One region of the Enterobacter sp. 6722112 genome, then DNA from elsewhere that is predicted to be linked to it. Evidence: predicted binding sites of a transcription regulator. Region 1 holds the regulator's gene; each other region holds the start of a gene.
What was found. The regulator PurR, encoded in region 1, represses purine synthesis genes. The targets are predictions, from matches to a motif close to CANGCAAACGTTTGCNTG.

Region 2: the regulator PurR is predicted to act here: its motif matches at 2,591-2,608, upstream of purE (5-(carboxyamino)imidazole ribonucleotide mutase).
Region 3: the regulator PurR is predicted to act here: its motif matches at 2,177-2,194, upstream of carA (glutamine-hydrolyzing carbamoyl-phosphate synthase small subunit).
Region 4: the regulator PurR is predicted to act here: its motif matches at 1,925-1,942, upstream of glyA (serine hydroxymethyltransferase).

Annotation. Positions count from the first base shown of each region.
Region 1 is NZ_JBZWGR010000007.1:1,715,969-1,720,182, forward strand. Features, by position in the region: gene punC (purine nucleoside transporter PunC) at 1-943, opposite strand, end outside; gene punR (DNA-binding transcriptional activator PunR) at 1,055-1,966, shown strand; gene purR (HTH-type transcriptional repressor PurR) at 1,984-3,009, opposite strand; gene cydH (cytochrome bd-I oxidase subunit CydH) at 3,307-3,396, shown strand; gene AC4OVU_RS09780 (MFS transporter) at 3,558-4,214, shown strand, end outside.
Region 2 is NZ_JBZWGR010000007.1:920,912-925,125, reverse strand. Features, by position in the region: gene cysS (cysteine--tRNA ligase) at 1-1,163, opposite strand, end outside; gene ppiB (peptidylprolyl isomerase B) at 1,339-1,833, shown strand; gene lpxH (UDP-2,3-diacylglucosamine diphosphatase) at 1,837-2,559, shown strand; gene purE (5-(carboxyamino)imidazole ribonucleotide mutase) at 2,679-3,188, shown strand; gene purK (5-(carboxyamino)imidazole ribonucleotide synthase) at 3,185-4,214, shown strand, end outside.
Region 3 is NZ_JBZWGR010000007.1:503,813-508,026, reverse strand. Features, by position in the region: gene carB (carbamoyl-phosphate synthase large subunit) at 1-791, opposite strand, end outside; gene carA (glutamine-hydrolyzing carbamoyl-phosphate synthase small subunit) at 810-1,958, opposite strand; gene dapB (4-hydroxy-tetrahydrodipicolinate reductase) at 2,413-3,234, opposite strand; gene AC4OVU_RS04020 (LacI family DNA-binding transcriptional regulator) at 3,367-4,214, opposite strand, start outside.
Region 4 is NZ_JBZWGR010000007.1:3,112,420-3,116,633, reverse strand. Features, by position in the region: gene glrR (two-component system response regulator GlrR) at 1-65, shown strand, start outside; gene glnB (nitrogen regulatory protein P-II) at 146-484, shown strand; gene hmpA (NO-inducible flavohemoprotein) at 565-1,755, opposite strand; gene glyA (serine hydroxymethyltransferase) at 2,060-3,313, shown strand; gene AC4OVU_RS16260 (DoxX family protein) at 3,367-3,789, opposite strand; partial or broken gene AC4OVU_RS16255 (3-phenylpropionate MFS transporter) at 3,962-4,214, shown strand, end outside.

The DNA.
Region 1 (4,214 bases):
AGATAGCCCCGTTAGCGATCGCCATGACGCAGAACGGAATCAAAATTTCTGCAAGCCCGGCGCCGGGAATAAAGCCGACAGCCCAGGTCGCAATCACGCTTAGCGCATACAGCACCAGCAGCCAGGGCAGCATCTGTTGGCCTTCCCATTTTTGCAGCGCGGCGCGACAGCCATAGCCACCCACCAGGAAGGCGATGGTCTGTGGTACATAACTCAGGCCGATAGCCGCCGGGCTGTAGCCCATGTCATGCAGAATGAACGGCGAACCGGTTAGCCAGGCAAAGAAGCTGGCAGAGCAGGCAGCATAAATCAGCACGTTACCGCGATAGGCTTTCGACCGCAGTAAAGAGGTAAAGGTGATGGGCTTTGCGTCCGGATGCGTCTCTTTTTTATGCGCAGGTTTAAGCCCGAAAGCAGGCAGCATCAGGACCAGCGTAATAGCAAAGAGCGTGGCGAAAATAGCCTGCCAGTCGAAATGCGCGAGGATCCAGCTGCCCAGTAACGGGGCAAGCGCCGGCGACAGGCCGACCAGCGGCATTATAGTGGCGAATATGCGGTTAGTGCGCGAGGCGGGGTAGTAATCGGTCACCAGCGCCTGCCAGGTCACCGCTGCGGCGCAGACACCGACCGCCTGAATAAAGCGCAGCGCCAGCAACCAGGCGGCATCGCGGACCCACAGCATGCCCAGACAGCCTACGGCAAAAATCGCCAGCCCCAACAACAGGACGGGCTTACGGCCAAAACGATCCGAGAGCGGCCCCCACAGCAATTGCGCAAAAGCAAAGCCGGCGAGGAACAAACTTAAACTGGCGCTGATGGCGGCGGCAGGGGTTTGCAAATCTTCCTGCATCGCGGCGAACGCGGGCAGATACATATCGGTCGCCAAAAAGCCCAGCACGCTTAAGCCGCCGAGCCAGACTAAAAATCCTTTCCTGGGTTGCACTTTTTTCTCCTGAGGAGGCAGGTGTACGTTGGCGCAGAGTGTAGGGAGTGCAAAGCGGCTTGTGAAACGCTAATATTTGGCGGGTGCGTTCAAAAAATTTGCAGGCTAAAGATGTGGTCAGATTATTCCCTTGAAGTGGTTGATGCCGTGGCGCGTAACGGCAGCTTTACCGGTGCCGCCCAGGAGCTGCATCGCGTTCCCTCGGCTATCAGCTATACGGTGCGCCAGCTGGAAGCGTGGCTGGCGGTCCCGCTGTTCGAGCGGCGCCATCGCGACGTGGAGCTCACGCCTGCCGGAGCGTGGTTTTTGAAGGAAGGGCGGTCTGTTATCAAAAAAATGCAGATCACCCGTGAGCAGTGCCAGCAGATCGCCAACGGCTGGCGCGGGCATCTCGCTATCGCGGTGGATAACATCGTTAAGCCGGAGCGGACCCGGCAGATGATCGTCGATTTCTATCGTCATTTTTCCGACGTCGAACTGCGTGTTTCGCAGGAAGTGTTCAACGGCGTCTGGGATGCGCTGGCGGACGGCAGGGCGGAGATGGCGATTGGTGCAACCCAGGCGATCCCGGTTGGGGGGCGCTACGCGTTTCGCGACATGGGCATGCTGAGCTGGACCTGCGTGGTCGCGCGCGATCACCCGCTGGCGGCGCTGGAAGGTCCGCTGAGCGATGACACCTTACGCAACTGGCCCTCGCTGGTGCTGGAAGATACCTCCCGCTCGCTGCCCAAGCGCATTACCTGGCTGCTGGATAATCAGCGCCGCGTGGTCGCACCGGACTGGGAGTCGTCAGCCACCTGTCTGAGCGCGGGGCTGTGCGTTGGCATGGTGCCGGTGCATTTTGCGCGCCCGCGCATCGACGCGGGAGAGTGGGTGGCCTTGACGCTGGAAAACCCCTTCCCGGATGCCGCGTGCTGTCTGACGTGGCAGCAAAACGACGTCTCGCCCGCCATGGCCTGGCTGCTGGATTATCTGGGCGACAGCGAAACGCTGAACCGGGAGTGGTTGCGGGAACCAGCATAGCTGGCCCCGTAATGAGATTAACGACGGTAGTCGCGGAACGGACCGTCCGCAACGGAACGGCGTTCAATCAGGCGCGGGTGAACTTCAATGGACTGGGACTGTTCACGCTTGTTGACGATCCTGTCCAGCAGCATGTTGAAGGCCGTTTCACCCAGCGAATCTTTCGGCTGGTGAATGGTGGTCAGCGCCGGGGTAAAGAAGCGGGCGTTGCGCACGTTGTCATAGCCGATCACCGAGATATCCTGCGGGACGCGCAGGCCGAGTTCATCCGCCGCGCAGAGCGCGCCCATCGCCATGATGTCGCCGCCGCAGAACACCGCGGTAGGGCGATGCGGCTGGGAAACGATCTGCTGCATGGCGCGATAGCCCGACTCCGGCTCGAAGTCGCCCTGAACAATCCAGTTTTCCGGCACGGTGATCAGCGCCTCTTCCATCGCTTTCATGAAACCGGCCAGACGGCCAGCCCCGGTGTTACGCTCCAGCGGTCCCGGGATCACGCCAATTTCACGATGACCGCGTTCTACCAGATAACGCCCCGCCATGTAGCCGCCTTCAAAGGCGTTATCAATAACAGAGTCGGTGAAGTCTGCGCGCGCTTCGCCCCAGTCCATGACCACCATCGGAATGTGGCGATACTCTTCCAGCATGGAAAGGACCGACTCAGGGTATTCAGAACACATAACCAGCAGGCCGTCGACGCGCTTTTGCGCCATCATTGACAGGTAAGCGCGCTGTTTTTCAATGTTGTTCCACGCGTTGCCCAGAATCAGGGTATAGCCTTTCTGGAAGCAGTTTTTTTCAACGGCTTCGATGATTTCAGCAAAGTAGGCCGCTTCACTGCTGGTGGCCAGCAGGCCAATCGATTTGGTGTGATTAACCTTCAGGCTGCGGGCGACGGCACTTGGCGAGTAGTGCAGTTCTTTGATTGCCGCCCAGACGGCATTACGCGTCTCTTCAGCGACGAAACGCGTTTTGTTAATAACATGTGATACGGTTGTAGTGGAAACGTTTGCGCGTTTTGCTACGTCTTTAATTGTTGCCATTAAATGTCACTCCAGACCATATCCTAAGCTCCTGAAAAAATTGAAGGTAAACGTTTGCCTTCTCTCACCCTTATCACGCAAACATGAGTTGCGACACGCCGGGAAAACGACACAGGACGTCAGGAGGGGGTCAGTGGCCGGTACGCTAATAAATTTAGCGTGGAATTTTGTCCTATCTTGATGAAAAGGGGAAGAGGTAAAGTGGATATCCGCTTAAATCCTGGAAGATTTTTGACCTGAACTGTGTAAAAATGAGCAAGCTCACTTTTCGTAGGGTGAATAAAAGGAGAAAAATTGATGAGTACCGATCTGAAGTTTTCGCTGTTTACCACCATTGTTGTTCTTGCCCTGATTGTTGCGGGTGGTTTAACCGCTGCGCTGCACTGATTCAGGAGGGGGGAGAACCTTCTCCCTCTCTTGCCGCTATTGTTACCTCTCCGGCAAAAATCTTTTGCCAAAATGTTAACTTCTCATTTTTTGTGATTGATGTCATGCTTTTGACTTCTTAGTTCTGTGCCGGGTTATGGCACGGTATCCGGAGTCTCTTCATGAAAATCAATTTTCCCCTGCTGGCCCTGGCGATTGGCGCCTTTGGGATTGGCACCACTGAATTCTCCCCTATGGGGTTATTGCCTGTTATCGCCCGGGGTGTGGACGTCTCAATTCCTGCGGCCGGTATGTTAATTAGCGCCTACGCGATTGGCGTGATGGTGGGCGCGCCGCTGATGACGCTGCTGCTTTCCCACCGCGCTCGCCGCAATGCGCTGATTTTCCTGATGGCGATTTTCACTCTCGGAAATGTGCTTTCCGCAATTTCGCCCGATTACACCACTCTGATGCTTTCGCGCATTCTGACCAGCCTCAACCATGGCGCCTTCTTCGGACTGGGCTCGGTTGTTGCCGCCAGCGTGGTGCCAAAACATAAGCAGGCCAGCGCGGTAGCCACTATGTTCATGGGCCTCACCATCGCTAATATCGGCGGCGTTCCCGCTGCCACCTGGCTGGGAGAAGCCATCGGCTGGCGTATGTCTTTCCTCGCAACCGCCGGACTGGGCGTGGTCGCGATGGTTGCGCTGTTCTTCTCACTGCCGAAAGGAAGTGCGGGAGAACGTCCGGAAGTACGTAAAGAGCTGGCGGTGCTGATGCGTCCTCAGGTGTTGTCCGCGCTGCTTACCACGGTACTGGGGGCCGGGGCGATGTTTACG
Region 2 (4,214 bases), 800 kb from region 1:
GAGAGCTTACGCAGATGAGACGCCAGCGCATTGGCCGCCGCCATATCTTCTGACTTCAGGCGGTTCACCTCACGCGCCATGTCGAACAGCACGGAGTAGGCTTCCGGGGTGTTGAAGTCGTCGTTCATGACCTCAACGAAGCGGGCCTCGAACGCCTCACCGCCTGCGGCCGGAACAGATTTATCGGTGCCGCGCAAGGCGGTATACAGACGCTCCAGCGCAGCGCGCGCCTGCTTCAGGTTCTCTTCGCTGTAGTTCAGCTGGCTGCGATAGTGGCCAGACATCAGGAAGTAGCGCACGGTTTCCGCGTCGTAATACTTCAGCACGTCGCGCACGGTGAAGAAGTTACCCAGCGATTTCGACATCTTCTCGCGGTCAACCATCACCATCCCGGAGTGCATCCAGTAGTTCACGTACTCGCCGCCGTGTGCACAGGTGGACTGCGCGATTTCGTTTTCATGGTGCGGGAACATCAGATCCGAACCGCCGCCATGGATGTCGAAATGGTTGCCCAGCTGCTTGCAGTTCATCGCGGAACATTCAATGTGCCAGCCCGGACGCCCTTCGCCCCACGGGGATGGCCAGCTCGGTTCGCCCGCTTTGGACATCTTCCACAGCACGAAGTCCATCGGATTACGCTTCACGTCAACCACGTCCACGCGCGCACCGGCCTGGAGCTGGTCCAGATCCTGGCGGGAAAGCGCACCGTAGGTTGGGTCCGTCGGCACCGAGAACATCACGTCGCCGTTGTCCGCCACATAGGCGTGACCGCGCTCGATCAGCTTTTGGGTGATATCAATGATTTCATGGATATGGTGGGTCGCACGCGGCTCGCTGTCCGGGCGCAGAATATTTAAGGCATCAAAATCCTTGTGCATTTCGGCGATCATGCGATCCACCAGCGCAACAAAGCTTTCGCCATTTTCATTAGCACGTTTAATGATTTTGTCGTCGATGTCGGTGATGTTGCGCACGTACTTCAGGTTATAGCCCAGGAAGCGCAGGTAGCGAGACACCACGTCAAACGCGACAAAGGTACGGCCATGGCCGATATGACAGAGATCATAAACCGTAATACCACACACGTACATGCCGACTTCCCCGGCATGGATAGGTTTAAATTCCTCTTTTTGGCGCGTCATTGTATTAAAGATTTTTAACATCGAAGATTCCATGTAAACACGTGTGTGGATTGTTTGTTCCTTATAATACCCATAATTCGGAGTACGGTCAGCACACAATGCAAGGTGATCGTGTCCTGTGGTTATGCTATAACAAGCCCCTATATGTGACCCGAGCACGGGTCGACGCACCACAATAACGGAACAGGATGCAAAAATGGTTACTTTCCACACTAATCATGGCGATATCGTAATCAAAACCTTTGATGACAAAGCGCCTGAAACAGTTAAAAACTTCCTGGACTACTGCCGCGAAGGTTTCTACAACAACACCATTTTCCACCGTGTGATCAACGGCTTTATGATCCAGGGCGGCGGTTTCGAGCCTGGCATGCGCCAGAAAGAGACGAAAGAAGCGATCAAAAACGAAGCGAACAACGGCCTGAAAAACACCCGTGGTACGCTGGCAATGGCCCGTACTCAGGCGCCACACTCTGCGACCGCACAGTTCTTCATCAACGTAGCGGACAACGACTTCCTGAACTTCTCTGGCGAAAGTCTGCAAGGCTGGGGCTACTGCGTATTCGCAGAAGTGGTTGAAGGAATGGACGTGGTCGACAAGATCAAAGCCGTTTCTACTGGCCGCAGCGGTATGCACCAGGACGTTCCTAAAGAAGACGTTGTGATCACAAGCGTGACCGTCAGCGAGTAATTCGTGGCGACACTCTTTATTGCGGATCTGCATCTGCAAACAGAAGAACCGGCGATAACCGCCGGTTTTCTGCGTTTTTTACGCGGTGAAGCGAAAAGCGCCGACGCGCTGTACATTCTGGGCGACCTGTTTGAGTCCTGGATAGGCGACGACGATCCGAACCCGCTGCACCGTGAGATAGCTGCGGCCATTAAAGTGCTGGTGGATTCCGGCGTCCCCTGCTATTTCATTCACGGCAACCGTGATTTCCTGATCGGCCAGCGCTACGCCCGCGAGAGCGGTATGACGCTGCTGCCGGAAGAGCAGGTGCTCAACCTCTATGGCCGCAATATTCTGATCATGCACGGCGACACGCTCTGCACTGACGATACCGGCTACCTGGCGTTTCGCGCCAAAGTTCACACCCCGTGGATCCAGAAAGTGTTCCTCGCCCTGCCGCTGTTTATCCGCAACCGCATCGCCGCCAGAATGCGCGCGGGCAGCAAGGCCGCCAACAGCAGCAAATCGATGACCATCATGGACGTCAATCCGCAGGCGGTGGTGAAGGTGATGGAGAAGCATCGCGTTCAGTGGCTGATCCACGGCCATACCCATCGTCCCGATGTGCATTCCCTTATCGCCAACGGCGAGCCCGCCCATCGCGTGGTTTTAGGCGCCTGGCACAGCGAAGGATCGATGGTCAAAGTTACGCCGGAAGGTGTCGAACTGATCGCCTTCCCGTTTTAACGCCTCCCCGTCTTTTCGCTCATTTCCCGACCACGCAACCGTTTTCCTTGCCGGTATTACATGCTATTCTCTGTGCCCTCGAAAGCAGTGTGTTCCGCACCACAGGAGTTTTAAGACGCATGTCTTCCCGCAATAATCCGGCGCGTGTCGCCATCGTGATGGGGTCCAAAAGCGACTGGGCTACCATGCAGTTCGCCGCCGAAATCTTTGAAATCCTGAATGTTCCGCACCACGTCGAAGTGGTTTCCGCGCACCGTACGCCGGATAAACTGTTCAGCTTCGCCGAAAGCGCCGAAGAGAACGGTTACGAGGTGATCATTGCCGGTGCGGGCGGCGCAGCACATCTGCCGGGCATGATTGCCGCCAAAACGCTGGTGCCGGTACTGGGTGTTCCCGTGCAAAGCGCCGCGTTAAGCGGGGTGGATAGCCTTTACTCTATCGTCCAGATGCCGCGCGGTATTCCTGTCGGTACCCTGGCGATTGGTAAAGCAGGTGCGGCAAATGCCGCCCTGCTGGCCGCGCAGATCCTGGCGACGCATGATAAAGAGTTGCATCAGCGTCTGGCGGAGTGGCGTAAAGCCCAGACCGATGAGGTGCTGGATAACCCGGATCCGCGGGGTGCAGCATGAAGCAGGTTTGCGTTCTTGGTAATGGTCAGCTTGGCCGGATGCTGCGTCAGGCCGGTGAGCCGCTGGGTATTGCCGTCTGGCCCGTCGGGCTGGATGCCGAGCCGGAAGCCGTGCCGTTCCATCAGAGCGTGATCACCGCCGAAATTGAACGCTGGCCGGAAACCGCCCTGACCCGCGAGCTGGCGCGCCATAACGCCTTTGTGAACCGCGACGTCTTTCCGATCATTGCCGACCGTCTCACGCAAAAACAGCTTTTCGACAAGCTCGGCCTCGCGACCGCGCCGTGGCAGCTGCTTTCCGATAAGCGCGAGTGGGATGACGTCTTTGCGATGCTGGGAGACCTGGCGATTGTGAAGCGTCGCGTCGGCGGCTACGACGGCCGCGGGCAGTGGCGCCTGCGCGCGAACGACACCGCCGAGCTGCCGGACGACTGCTACGGCGAGTGCATTGTTGAGCAGGGCATTAACTTTAGCGGTGAAGTGTCGCTGGTTGGCGCGCGCGGGCATGACGGGCACACCGTTTTTTACCCGCTAACGCATAACCTGCATCAGGACGGGATTCTGCGCACCAGCGTCGCCTTCCCGCACGCCAATGCTGACCAGCAGGCGCAGGCGGAAGAGATGCTCTCTGCCATTATGCATGAGCTGGGCTATGTGGGCGTGATGGCGATGGAGTGTTTCGTCACGCCGTCGGGTCTGCTGATCAACGAACTTGCGCCGCGCGTGCACAACAGCGGCCACTGGACGCAAAACGGCGCCTCCATCAGCCAGTTCGAGCTGCACCTGCGCGCCATCACCGATCTGCCGCTGCCGCAGCCGGTGGTGACCAGCCCGTCGGTGATGATCAACCTGATCGGCACCGATCTGAACTACAACTGGCTGAAGCTGCCGCTGGTGCACCTGCACTGGTACGACAAAGAGGTGCGTCCGGGGCGTAAGGTCGGCCATCTGAACCTGAACGATACCGACACGGACCGTCTGAGCGCCACGCTGGAAGCGATTGTTCCCCTGCTGCCGCCAGAATATG
Region 3 (4,214 bases), 1.2 Mb from region 1:
ATGATTTGGTACTCTTTGTCGGTCAGCGTCTGAGCTGGCGCAACGGTGATGGAGTCACCGGTGTGGATCCCCATCGCGTCGAAGTTTTCGATGGAGCAGACGATGATGCAGTTGTCATTTTTATCACGCACCACTTCCATCTCGTACTCTTTCCAGCCAATCAGCGATTCATCAATCAGCAACTCTTTGGTTGGGGAGAGATCCAGGCCGCGCTCGCAAATCTCTTCAAACTCTTCGCGGTTGTAGGCAATGCCGCCGCCGGTGCCGCCCATGGTGAAGGAAGGGCGGATAATGCACGGATAACCCACTTCAGCCGCAACGGCCAGCGCTTCTTCCATATTGTGCGCGATACCGGAACGTGCGGTATCAAGGCCAATTTTTTTCATTGCCACGTCGAAGCGGCGACGGTCTTCTGCTTTATCAATCGCGTCGGCGGTCGCACCGATCATGGTCACGCCGAACTCTTCCAGCACGCCCTGACGCTCCAGCTCCAGCGCACAGTTCAGCGCCGTCTGGCCGCCCATGGTCGGCAGCACCGCGTCCGGACGCTCTTTCTCGATAATTTTGCGTACCACTTCCCAGTGAATCGGCTCGATGTAGGTCGCATCCGCCATTTCCGGGTCGGTCATGATGGTGGCCGGGTTAGAGTTTACCAGGATGACACGGTAACCCTCTTCACGCAGGGCTTTACACGCCTGCGCGCCGGAGTAGTCGAATTCGCAGGCCTGGCCGATGACAATCGGGCCAGCGCCAAGGATCAGGATGCTTTTTATGTCTGTACGTTTTGGCATGGTCTTCTCAGCTCCTGATTATTTAGCGGTCTTACGGTATTGCTCGATAAGTTCGATGAAGTGATCGAACAGCGGCGCGGCATCGTGTGGGCCCGGGCTGGCTTCAGGGTGGCCCTGGAAGCTGAACGCAGGCTTATCGGTGCGATGGATACCCTGCAAGGTACCATCGAACAGTGACTTATGCGTCACGCGCAGGTTAGCTGGCATCGTCGCTTCATCCACAGCGAAGCCGTGGTTCTGCGCGGTGATCATCACCGTGTTGTTGTCGATATCTTTCACCGGGTGGTTACCACCGTGGTGGCCAAACTTCATCTTGACGGTGTTCGCTCCGCTCGCCAGCGCCAGCAGCTGATGGCCGAGACAGATGCCGAATACCGGGATGTCGGTTTCAAGGAAGGACTTGATGGCGTCGATAGCGTAGTCGCACGGCGCCGGGTCGCCAGGACCGTTAGAGAGGAAGATGCCGTCCGGGTTCATCTTCAGAACATCTTCAGCAGAGGTTTTCGCCGGAACCACCGTCAGGCGGCAGCCACGGTCAACCAGCATACGCAGGATGTTGCGCTTGGCGCCAAAATCGTAGGCCACCACGTGGAACGGCAGCTCGCTTTCCGGTTTCGCTTCCGGCAGGTCGCCTTCCAGCGTCCAGCTTCCCTGCGTCCAGCTGTAGGCTTCAGCGGTGGTCACTTCTTTCGCCAGGTCCATACCGTTCAGTCCCGGGAAGGCTTTCGCTTTTTCCAGCGCCAGCGTCGCATCGAGGTTATCCCCTGCGATGATACAACCGTTTTGTGCACCCTTCTCGCGCAGCAGACGCGTCAGCTTACGGGTATCGATATCGGCAATCGCCACAATGTTGTGGCGCTTCAGGTAAGAAGAGAGGTCTTCGGTGTTGCGGAAGTTGCTGGCAATCAGCGGCAGGTCGCGAATGACCAGGCCTTGCGCATGTACCTGAGAGGATTCTTCGTCAGCCGCATTGGTGCCGACATTGCCGATATGAGGATAAGTAAGAGTAACGATTTGGCGAGAATAGGAAGGATCAGTGAGGATTTCTTGATAACCGGTCATTGAAGTATTGAAAACGACTTCCCCAACCGCCGAACCCGTTGCCCCTATGGCTCGACCGATAAACTGGGTTCCGTCTTCCAGAACCAATAGCGCTGACTTAATCAAAACACCCTCCAGAGAATATTCACTCACTTTATTTGCATATTAATTCATAACCATGTCATGGATCAATGCAAATGTGTTGCCAGCGGATTTTTGGCAAACGGCGGCATTCTGGGGATTTGCCATGTAAAAGTCAACTTAAAACGGGAGTTTTGTATATTCTTTTGCAAGCCTGGCGGTCTGAACTCAGATTAAGCGGCAAAAAGATCAACTAAATCACTGTGGAAACCGCTTGCGTATGCAGTTTAATAGAAAGAAACGTCTTGCAGGAATAAAAAGTGGACCAAATGGTCAAAATTTACAGTTCAGCAACAGAAATTATCGAGAAAACACTTACTTTAAATCAGTTAGACACAATAAACACCACAAATAGACAAAATAAAAGGGCAATAAAATATTGCCCTATGCAATCAAGTAATTACGACTGCAATAACCACATCACGAAGGGTAATAATGCTTACAAATTGTTGAGTTCTAGGACATCTCGCATGTCAAAAAGACCATTACGCTTACCTTTCAGCCACAATGCCGAACGTACCGCCCCGTTTGCAAATGTCATGCGGCTGGATGCTTTATGAGTGATTTCGATCCTTTCGCCAATATCGGCGAACATAGCGGTATGTTCACCGACGATATCACCCGCGCGAACGGTGGCAAACCCAATGGTGCCAGGCACGCGCTCGCCAGTGTGGCCTTCGCGAGAATAGACCGCGATGTCTTTCAAATCTTTATCCATTGCACACGCAATCGCTTCGCCCATCGCCAGCGCCGTGCCTGACGGAGCATCGACTTTGTGGCGATGGTGCGCTTCGACGATTTCAATGTCGGTATAGTCGCCCATCACCTTCGCCGCCTTCTCCAGCAATTTCAGCATGACGTTTACCCCCACGCTAAAGTTTGCCGCAAAGACAATCGCAATCTCAGTGGACGCATCCTGAATGGCTTGCTTACCGGCCTCGTCAAAACCGGTGGTGCCAATCACCATCCCTTTACCGTGCTGACGGCAAAACGCCAGGTGAGCCAACGTGCCTTCAGGGCGGGTAAAATCGATAAACACGTCAAAGTCTTCTTTCACCGCCTCAAGGCTGCCCTGCACGGTAACGCCCGTCTGACCTGCGCCTGCCAGCTCGCCTGCATCGGCTCCCAAAAGCGATGAACCTTCACGCTCCAGCGCCGCGCCAAGCGCCACGCCATCCATCTGTAGTGCCGCCTGAATCAGCTGACGGCCCATACGTCCACCCGCGCCCGCAATGGCGACGCGGATCTGTGCATCATGCATAGTTATTCTCTTACGTTAAAATGATGTAAATCGTTTTCAGATTAACCAGCCTTTGCACAGGCTGCCACAGAAAACGCCGATAATTAGAATTTAATGATAAACAGGGTGAGATATCAGTGAAAGACATGATCGTCAGCGAAAACCGCATGATTCCCGCACCACCAGCGCAGGCGGCAGAATGATTCGTTTGGCGGGTTCGTCGTTGCCCTGTATGCGGCTGTAAAGTAACTCCCCTGCCTTACGACCAATCTCTTTCGCCGCCACCGATACGGTGGTCAATGCGGGCTGCACCAGAGCCGCTTCGGTAATATCATCGAAACCGACCAGCGCAAAATCACGTCCCGGCTCACGGCCCATCTTGCGTAAGCTTTGCATCACCCCCAGCGCCACAACATCCTGATAGCAAATTGCCGCACTGATGTGTGGATGCTCGAGAAGTAACGCCTCTGCCACGCGCGCGCCGTCGCTTTGGCTGGCGTGTGAGGTTCTGATCCAGGCAGGATTCGGCGTCACGCCGTATTCCAGCAGCTTGCTGGTAAAGCCCCCGATACGCTGCGCCCGAGAGCCCGAATTCTGACTCCCTCCAATGAACGCAATATGCCGATGGCCCATTCTGAGCAGATGCTCCGTCGCCATCTGCGTGCCTAAGAAGTTATCCGTTCCGACAAAATCAAAATCCGGATCGTTCAGCGGGCGCACAACCATGATAGCCGGAATATTGCGCCGCTTCAGACCCTCAAAAAAGGCCTGGGGCGTTTCCCGAGCCGCACACAGCACCATACCGCCGACGTTATTACGCATCAGTGAATCAACAAATTTTTGCTGTCGCTCTGCCGATTCCTCGCTATTCGCCAGAAAAAGCATCAGCTCGTGGCGCTCCATTTCATGACTTAGCCCTGCCGTCATCTCGCTATAAAAAGGGTTGGTGATATCGTGCAAGAGCAGCCCGACCTGGTTACTGCTGCGGTTACGTAAATTGG
Region 4 (4,214 bases), 1.4 Mb from region 1:
ACCGTACCGAGTTTTATAAATTGCTCTCACGTCACGAGCTGGAAGCGAACGATTTTAAAGAGTAATACCGCAAAATTCGCCTGAATATGATACTGTGAGCAACCGATTACGAGGCTGCTTACTGGCAAGAGTTTAAGGACCCACCATGAAAAAGATTGATGCGATTATTAAACCTTTCAAACTGGATGATGTACGTGAAGCGCTGGCAGAAGTAGGCATCACCGGGATGACCGTAACTGAAGTGAAAGGTTTTGGTCGTCAGAAGGGCCACACCGAGCTATACCGTGGCGCAGAGTACATGGTGGACTTTCTGCCGAAAGTGAAAATCGAGATCGTGGTGAGCGATGATATCGTCGATACCTGTGTGGATACCATCATCCGCACGGCGCAGACCGGTAAAATTGGCGACGGGAAAATCTTCGTCTTTGACGTGGCGCGCGTGATCCGTATCCGTACCGGCGAAGAAGACGACGCGGCGATTTAACATTCTTGCCGGGTGGCGCTGCGCGTACCCGGCCTACAAAACCCTTCGTAGGCCCGTGCAAGCGCAGCGCCGCCGGGCGATTACAGCACTTTATGCGGGCCGAAACATTCGTAATGAATGTTGTCTTTATTCACGCCCAGGTCTACCAGCTGCTTCGCGGCATACTGCATAAACGCTACTGGCCCACAAACGTAGAACTGCATCCCCGGTGCGCTGAACGCCCCTTCATGCTGCCCTAAATTCATCAGGCCTTCGCTGTCGAAACGAGCCGCTGCGCGGTCTGCCTCCGTCGGCAGGCGATACCAGGTATGCGCGGTGAAACGCGGCAGGGTCGCTCCGAGCGCTTTGACTTCATCCGCAAAGGCGTGCACATCACCGTTCTCCGCCGCGTGGAACCAGTTAACCTGCGCGCTGTGGTTTGCTTTCGCCAGCGTATCCAGCATCGCCAGCATTGGCGTCTGACCTACGCCTGCGGAGATCAACGTCACCGGGGTATTCGTTTCAACGGCCATAAAGAAATCGCCCGCCGGTGCCGCCAGATGGACCACGTCGCCCACGCTGGCTTCGTTATGCAGCCAGTTGGATACCTGACCGCCTTCCTCACGTTTAACCGCAATGCGATAGCCTTTGCCGTCTGGCTTGCGGGTCAGGGAGTACTGGCGAATCTCCTGGTGCGGGAAGCCTTCAGGCTTCAGCCAGACGCCCAGATACTGGCCCGGCTGGTAATCGGCAACCGGCTGACCGTCCACTGGCTCAAACTCAAAGCTGGTGATCAGTGCGCTGCGCGGGGTTTTCTCGACGATGCGGAAGGCGCGCGTGCCTTCCCAGCCGCCATTCTTGCTGGCGTTTTCGCTGTAGATCTGCGCTTCACGGTTGATGAATACGTTTGCCAGTACGCCATAGGCCTTACCCCAGGCATCCAGTACTTCCTGGCCCGGGCTGAACATTTCGTCCAGGGTTGCCAGCAGGTGACTGCCGACGATGTTGTACTGCTCAGGTTTGATCTGGAAGCTGGTGTGCTTCTGGGCGATTTTTTCCACCGCAGGCAGCAGAGCCGGCAGGTTTTCGATGTTGCTGGCATAGGCGGCAATAGCGTTAAACAGCGCTTCGCGCTGATCGCCGTTACGCTGGTTGCTCATGTTGAAAATCTCTTTGAGCTCCGGGTTATGCGCGAACATGCGATCGTAGAAATGGGCGGTCAGTTTAGGACCCGTTTCAACCAGCAGGGGGATTGTGGCTTTCACGGTAGCGATGGTTTGGGCGTCGAGCATAGCAGCTTCCTTCTGATGTTACTTTAATGATGTATTTTAGATGCATCTTATAAAAATACCCCTGCAATGTAAATGGTTCTTTGCATCGTGAAAAATATGCATCACAAAGCTGAAAAGAAATCCGTTGAAAATGGCGAGAGCTTTATTGCTCAAACCCTTGCGTGGCGTGGAGGTAAACGTTTGCGTAAAATCGTTTGTCAAGACCTGTTATCGCAGAACTATTCAGTTATACTGTTGCCCGTCGTCCAACAGGACTGCCTTTTCAGGCCAAAAATTTACTTGTTAGCTGAGTCAGGAGATGCGGATGTTAAAGCGTGAAATGAACATTGCCGATTATGATGCCGAACTGTGGCAGGCTATGGAGCAGGAAAAAGTACGTCAGGAAGAGCACATCGAACTGATCGCCTCCGAAAACTACACCAGCCCGCGCGTAATGCAGGCGCAGGGTTCTCAGCTGACCAACAAATATGCTGAAGGTTATCCGGGCAAGCGCTACTACGGCGGTTGCGAATACGTTGATATCGTTGAGCAGCTGGCGATTGACCGTGCGAAAGAACTCTTTGGCGCTGACTACGCGAACGTCCAGCCGCACTCTGGCTCTCAGGCTAACTTCGCTGTTTACACCGCGCTGTTGCAGCCGGGCGATACCGTTCTGGGTATGAACCTGGCGCAGGGCGGCCACCTGACTCACGGCTCCCCGGTTAACTTCTCTGGCAAACTGTACAACATCATCCCTTACGGTATTGATGAGTCCGGTAAAATTGACTACGAAGACATGGCGAAGCAGGCCAAAGAGCACAAGCCGAAGATGATCATCGGTGGCTTCTCTGCTTACTCCGGCATCGTTGACTGGGCAAAAATGCGTGAAATCGCTGACAGCATCGGTGCGTACCTGTTCGTCGACATGGCGCACGTTGCCGGTCTGATTGCGGCAGGCGTTTACCCGAACCCGGTTCCACATGCGCACGTTGTGACCACCACTACCCACAAAACCCTGGCGGGTCCACGCGGTGGTCTGATCCTGGCGAAAGGCGGTGACGAAGAGCAGTACAAAAAGCTGAACTCCGCCGTGTTCCCAAGCGCCCAGGGCGGCCCGCTGATGCACGTTATCGCCGCGAAAGCCGTCGCGCTGAAAGAAGCGATGGAGCCAGAGTTCAAGGTTTATCAGCAGCAGGTTGCTAAAAACGCCAAAGCGATGGTGGAAGTGTTCCTGAACCGTGGCTACAAAGTGGTCTCTGGCGGGACTGAAAACCACCTGTTCCTGCTGGACCTGGTTGATAAGAACCTGACCGGTAAAGAAGCTGACGCAGCCCTCGGTCGCGCCAACATTACCGTCAACAAAAACAGCGTGCCAAACGATCCGAAGAGCCCGTTCGTGACTTCCGGTATCCGTATCGGTTCTCCGGCCGTAACTCGCCGTGGCTTTAAAGAAGCGGAAGTGAAAGAGCTGGCGGGCTGGATGTGTGACGTTCTGGACAACATCAATGACGACGCGGTTATCGAGCGCGTTAAAGGTAAAGTTCTGGACATCTGCGCACGCTTCCCGGTGTACGCATAATTCTCTGCGTCGCAGAACTGAAAAAGGCCGCTCATGCGGCCTTTTTTTATGGGCTAACGTCGGTCGAGGGAGATGGCCCCCGGCCCGGTAATCGCCAGCAAAATAAAGCCGCCAGCGATACTCACATTTTTGTAGAAGTTAATCATATTTGGCAGAACAGCATCGCCCGTCATATCCCAGTAGTGGTGACCAATCACCGCCGTTCCCAGCGTATAGAAGACAAAGATCACCGCGAGGGGGCGGGTGAAAAAGCCCAGCACGATCAGAATCGCGGCGGGGACTTCCATCACCACCGCAACAATGGCGGCCAGCATGGGCATGGGGGCGCCGAGCGACGTCATATACTGAACGGTGCCGCTAAACCCCGTCAGCTTGGGATAACCGAAAATAATAAACAGGACCACAATAGCAATGCGGGCAATTAAAAGCAGGAAAGAACGAGAGGAGCCGAAATCGAAATAACGTAAGCTGTTCATGGCAAACGACCTCTTCAGGCGATGTTCTTTAAACGTAATACAATTTTGCCGCTCTCGCCATACGCCGACCGGCTGTCCATGATGTTAATTTATCGTTAATTTATAGCGCGCTAACGACTTGCTAAAATCAGGGATTAACGCCAGACTATCGCCTCCATTTCGGGAGGGATTCATGGTCTTGCATTCCACGCGCTGGCTGGCGCTCAGCTATTTCACCTATTTCTTTAGTTACGGTATTTTTTTGCCTTTCTGGAGCGTCTGGCTCAAGGGAATTGGTCTGACGCCTGAGACCATTGGCATCCTGCTGGGCGCGGGGCTGGTGGCACGTTTCCTGGGTAGCCTGCTGATTGCGCCCCGCGTCAGCGATCCCTCCTTACTGATTAAAGCGGTGCGAATTCTGGCCCTGCTGACGCTGGTCTTTGCGG